DNA from 2 places in the Streptomyces sp. NPDC032822 genome. Region 2 is predicted to be linked to the other one. Evidence: riboswitches for the same ligand, from Rfam matches in the RefSeq annotation. Region 2 holds a riboswitch; the other holds the start of a gene.
What was found. A riboswitch is a leader RNA that binds a small molecule or an ion and turns the genes downstream of it on or off. The one in region 2 is predicted to bind cyclic di-AMP.

Region 1 (2,931 bases), on a different contig from region 2:
AGGCGAACGAGGGCTGTTGGAGACCGGAGTGGAGGAACTGCTGCGCTACGACGGCCCCGTCGAGCTGGCCACCTGGCGGTTCGCCACCCAGCCGCTCAGCATCGGCGGGCAGGACATCGCGGCGGGCGACCCCGTTCTCGTCGTCCTCGCCGCCGCGGACCGGGATCCGGAGCGGTTCGCCGACCCGGACACCCTCGACCTCTCCCGGCGTGACAATCAGCACCTCGGGTACGGCCACGGCATCCACTACTGCCTCGGCGCCCCTCTCGCCCGGCTGGAGGGGCAGAGTGCGCTCGCCACGCTTCTCACCCGGCTCCCCGACCTGCAACTCGCGGTGGATTCAGCTGATCTGCGCTGGCGGGGCGGTCTCATCATGCGTGGACTGCGGACGTTGCCCGTCGAGTTCACGCCACGTGGTCGACTGCTCTCACCTGCGTAAAGGTGACACGCCCTCAACTCTGTGATCTTCACGTGATCCACGCGGCATTAACTTGTGACAAGTGATGGGCTGCCTATACGTTCACGGATCACATGCGGCGCCCAGCCTCACTCGCCGCGCAACTCCCTGTTGTCTCGCGAAAGGTTTCCGCATGCTCTCCGGGAACGGCCGCCATCGTCGCCCCCGTCAGGCTCCGGCCATCCTCGTCGCGGCCGGGGTGACCGGCTCCGCCATCGCGATCCCCCTGCTCGGCGCCACCGGTGCGAGCGCGGCGACCGGCACCACCTGGGACCAGGTGGCGAACTGCGAGACGGACGGTTCCTGGAGCGCGAACAACGGCGACGGGTACTACGGCGGGCTGCACATCACCCAGAAGGACTGGGAGGAGTACGGCGGCCTCGACTTCGCCTCGCGTGCCGACCAGGCCAGCCGTAACCAGCAGATCTCGGTCGCCGAGAAGATCCTCGCGGACCAGGGCGTCGGCTACTGGTCCACCTGCGGTCTGCTCAACGGCCTCAGCAAGGACTCCGCGTCGGCCGACGTCGACACGGGCGTGGCGGACGGCGGCACGTCGGACGACAGTGAATCCGACTCGTCCGGCCTGTCGAATTCCTCCGGGTCGTCGGGGGACGCGTCCTCGGACGGTTCTTCGGGCACCTCCGCTTCGCCCACACCGTCCGATTCCAGCAGCGAGTCGGGCGTATCGGGTGAGGGTGACAACTCCGCCAAGTCCGGCACATCGTCCGATTCCGGCTCGGGGTCCGAAGGGTCGCGGGACTCGCAGAGTCCACAGGAATCCGACAGTGCCTCCACAGGTACGACGAAACAGGACGACTCGGACAACTCCTGGCTGGAGGGCGGCTCTTCGGCCCTCGTCGACACCGGATCCCCCAGCGCCGGCAAGCACCGCGGCGGCAGTGCCGACGAGACCGCCACCGACAGCGCCGCGGGCGCGACCGGCGGCACCTCCAGTGGCCGTCACGCCGCCGGTGCGGACTCGTACACGATCCGCGCCGGAGACACTCTCGCGTCCATCGCCGACTCCCTTGACCTCCCGGGCGGGTGGAGCGCGCTGTACGCGGAGAACAGGCAGGCCATCGGTTCGGACCCGAGCGTCATCGTGCCCGGTCAGACCCTCTCTCTCGGTGCCGAATCGGGCGAAAACTAGCGGGAGTTAGCGACACACTTCACACTGAATGTCCGCTTTCGCGAAAGTGTGGGATGAGTCTCAGAAGCCCTGATCGTCTTTGAAATTCCGCGGATCGCGTGGCTACGGTCGGGACCGCTCGCCAACACGAGCCCCGGCCACCGCAACGCCGAATCCTGCCAGCGGCGGCCCGGGAACAGTCGTCGCGTAATGCGCCGTAGGCAGGAGCGGGGGACCCAAGGTAAGTGCCGGGCCCAGCAGTCGAGGCAACTCGCGGCTGGAACCGGCTTGGGGTGAAGCCGCGCACCGAGAGGTGCGCGGCCGGGCAACTCAACCGGCCCGAACCCGACAGCTCACCTCGTAGGCGTCGGTGAGGGGATCCACCATGCTGTTTTCCGGCAAGGGCAAGCACCGCCGTCCGTCCAAGGCCACCCGGGCCGCCGCGATCGCCGGTGTCACCGGTGTCGCCATCGCCGCTCCGCTGATGGCGACCGGCAGCGCCTCCGCCGCCACCGCCTCCGAGTGGGACACCGTCGCCCAGTGCGAGTCCGGCGGTGACTGGTCCATCAACACCGGCAACGGCTACTTCGGTGGTCTGCAGTTCTCCGCCTCCACCTGGGCCGCGTACGGCGGCACGCAGTACGCCTCGCAGGCCAACCAGGCCTCCAAGGCGCAGCAGATAGCCGTGGCCGAGAAGGTGCTCGCCTCCCAGGGCAAGGGCGCCTGGCCCTCCTGCGGTGTGGGCCTGTCGAGCTCCGCCTACAACGGCGGCTCCGGCACGTCGTCGAACAGCTCGGGCAACTCCAGCGGCTCGAACAGCTCCAGCGGCTCCTCGGAGAGCGGCAGCCGTTCCTCCGAGCAGCCGGCGTCCCGCTCCGAGGACCGTCCGGCCGCGAAGAAGACCGTCACCACCCCGACCGGCAAGAAGGTCAAGAAGGGTGACGGCGAGTACAAGGTCGTCACCGGCGACACCCTCAGCTCCATCGCCGAGGAGCACGACGTCAAGGGCGGCTGGGCGAAGCTGTTCAAGCTGAACAAGGACATCGTCGAGGTCGCCGACCTCATCTACCCGGGCCAGCAGCTGCACCTGAAGTGACGGCCGAGCCGCGCGCGCTGACATCCGGCTCGTAGCTGAACCACAGCGCCCTCTCATCCGTGGACTCCATAGTGGAGGCCTCGTGAGGGCCACCCCCGTCCCCACGGGCTCCCCGCTCCGGTGCGTCATCCCCCGTACGCACCGGAGCGGGGTTTTTCTGTGGGCGCCCGACGGGGCTTTTCCATGTCCGTTGCCCGGAGCTTTTTGTTCCGTTCGGAAACAATTTACTCTCGGTTCTGCCCAAGGGGT
Region 2 (2,931 bases):
GGGCACCGAGGAGACGGTCGAGAACATCGACTCCGCGGCCGTACGCGCCTTCTACGAGAAGCATGTGCGCCCCGCCACCGCCACCGTGGTGGTCGTCGGCGACCTCACCGACATCGACCTGGACGCGCTGCTCGGCGACACCCTCGGCGCCTGGACCGGCTCCTGGGCCGAGCCCCGCCCCGTGCCTCCGGTGACCGCCGACGACACCGGGCGGGTCGTGATCGTGGACCGCCCCGGAGCCGTCCAGACACAGCTGCTGATCGGCCGTATCGGCCCCGACCGGCACGACCGCGTGTGGCCCGCGCAGGTGCTCGGCACGTACTGCCTGGGCGGCACCCTCACCTCCCGCCTGGACCGGGTCCTGCGCGAGGAGAAGGGCTACACCTACGGCGTCCGGGCGTTCGGGCAGGTCATGCGCTCCGCCGCGCCTTCTCCCGGAGGGCCCACCGGTGCCGCGATGCTCGCCATCAGCGGCTCCATCGACACGCCGAACACGGGACCCGCTCTGCAGGACCTGTGGACGGTGCTCCGCACGCTCGCCGAAGGGGGCCTCACCGACGCCGAGCGCGATGTCGCCGTGCAGAACCTCGTCGGGGTGGCACCGCTGAAGTACGAGACCGCGGCGGCCGTCGCGGGCACGCTGGCCGACCAGGTCGAGCAGCACCTGCCGGACGACTTCCAGGCCACGCTGTACCAGCAGCTCGCGGCGACCGGCACCGTCGAGGCCACCGCGGCGGCCGTGAGCGCCTTCCCGGTGGACCGCCTGGTGACCGTGCTGGTGGGTGACGCGGCGCAGATCAAGGAGCCCGTCGAGGCCCTCGGCATCGGCGAAGTCACCGTCGTGACCGCCGAATAGCGGCACGCGCGCGGGGGGCCCTGGTGACCAAAGAGTCACCAGGGCCCCTTTATGCCCGAATTGGGGGAGAGGCTGCCTGTCTGCCCTGTGGTATGCGCTACAAAAGACATGATCCGTTTGGGGATTGAAAGTTGTCACGTTTAGCGTCATCCGGGCTGTCCGTCAGACACCGCGCCGCACCCGTGGCACCGGACAGTCATCGCCGAGTCCCCGCATGGCGCGAGCCAGGGGAGCCGGGGACCCACACCACAAGTCCCTGGGGTGAATCGGACGCCCGCGCGCACCGCGAGGGGGTCCGTAGGAGACCTTCCTGCTCCGAACCCGTCAGCTAACCCGGTAGGCGAGAAGGAAGGAAAGGACCAGCCACTACATGGCGTTCACCTGCGCCACCGGGAAGCACCGTCGTCCCGGCCGGATCAAGCGCTCCACCGCCCGCGCCGCGGGCGTCGCGGCCCTCACCACCACCGGCGTCATCGGCACGCTGGCCGCCCCGGCACTCGCCGCCGAGCCCGCCGTCGAACAGACCGGTCTCATACCCGTCCTCACCGTCGGCGACACGGTCGCCGACCAGATCGACGCCCAGGCCGCCGCGCAGAAGCAGGCCGCCGAGGTGGCCGAAGCGAAGCGGAAGGCCGAGGAGGCCGCACGCGAGAAGGCGGCCGCCGAGGCCAAGAAGGAGCGCGAGGCCAAGGAGCGCGCCGCCCGTGAGGCCGAGCGCAAGCGCCTCAACTCCTATGTCTCGCCGATCTCCGGCTCCTACGTCTCGACCGGCTACAAGACCGGTGGCGCCGTCTGGTCCTCCGGCAGCCACACCGGCGTCGACTTCCACGCCTCCAGCGGCACCTCGGTCCACGCGGTCGGCTCCGGCACGGTCGTCGAGGCCGGCTGGGGCGGGTCGTACGGCAACAACGTCGTGATCAAGATGAACGACGGCACCTACACCCAGTACGGCCACCTGTCGTCCCTCGGTGTCTCCGTCGGCCAGTCGGTCACCCCGGGGCAGCAGATCGGCCTCTCCGGAGCCACCGGCAACGTCACCGGGCCGCACCTGCACTTCGAGGCCCGCACGACCGCGGACTACGGCTCGGACATCGACCCCGTCTCCTACCTCCGCTCGCACGGTGTGAACGTCTGACGACTCACGGCCCGCATCCCGAAGCCCCGGCTCCCCGAGCCGGGGCTTTCGGCGTTTCAGGAGGGTGTCTGTCCAAAAAATATCCATGGATTCCGGTCCGCCATCGGAAATTCCCGCTGATTGCAATAGAGTCACCGAACACACGTCAATCGTCGACGTTTCACGGGGATTAAAGCGGAGGTCGGTCATGCGTATTCCGGCGCACTCGGTATGCACGGCGATCCGGGACGACATCGTCGCGGGTGTCTACGAGCGCGGCAGCCGGCTCACCGAGGAACTGCTCGCGCGCCGCTACGGCGTCTCGCGCGTCCCCGTCCGGGAGGCCCTGCGCACGCTGGAGGCGGAGGGCTTCGTGGTGACCCGGCGGCACGCGGGCGCGTGCGTCGCGGAACCCACCGAGCAGGAGGGTGCCGACCTGCTGGAGATGCGGATGCTCCTGGAGCCGCTCGGCGCCTCCCGGGCCGCCCAGCGGCGCACCGAGGCCCATCTCAAGGTGCTGCGCGGCCTGGTCCGGCTGGGCCAGGAGCGGGCCAGGCGGGGCAACAGCGAGGATCTGCGCTCCTTGGGGGGCTGGTTCCACGAGACGCTGGCGCAGTCCTCCGGCAGTGCCGCGATGACCGCGATGCTGACCCAGCTGCGCCACAAGATCGCCTGGATGTACACGGTGGACGCGCCGTCCAACCCCGTGGAGTCCTGGGCGGAGCACGGCGCGATCGTGGACGCGGTGGCGCGTGGCGACAGCGAACGCGCGCGAGCGCTCACGGCGCTGCACACGGAGCGCGCGACGGCGGTCCACCGGCTGCGGTTCGCCGGCGGCGGGGAACGGCCGGAGCGTGTGAGGAACTCGCAACATCCCGTAAACATGACGAGCCTGCGGCATTAACACGGGCGCCGTATACAAAGAGGGGTTAATTCGCGGGGGATTATTTCTGCTGCCCGT

Region 1: another riboswitch for cyclic di-AMP. It lies ahead of ACZ5VD_RS18630 (transglycosylase family protein); the one in region 2 lies ahead of ACZ5VD_RS39730 (M23 family metallopeptidase).

What each region holds. Positions count from the first base shown of each region.
Region 1 covers NZ_JBVIOL010000006.1:123,854-126,784, reverse strand. Annotated here, with positions in the region: gene ACZ5VD_RS18640 (cytochrome P450 family protein) at 1-439, shown strand, start outside; gene ACZ5VD_RS18635 (transglycosylase family protein) at 591-1,607, shown strand; cyclic di-AMP (ydaO/yuaA leader) riboswitch at 1,790-1,968, shown strand; gene ACZ5VD_RS18630 (transglycosylase family protein) at 1,972-2,682, shown strand.
Region 2 covers NZ_JBVIOL010000026.1:29,878-32,808, reverse strand. Annotated here, with positions in the region: gene ACZ5VD_RS39735 (M16 family metallopeptidase) at 1-856, shown strand, start outside; cyclic di-AMP (ydaO/yuaA leader) riboswitch at 1,047-1,213, shown strand; gene ACZ5VD_RS39730 (M23 family metallopeptidase) at 1,227-1,991, shown strand; gene ACZ5VD_RS39725 (GntR family transcriptional regulator) at 2,179-2,874, shown strand.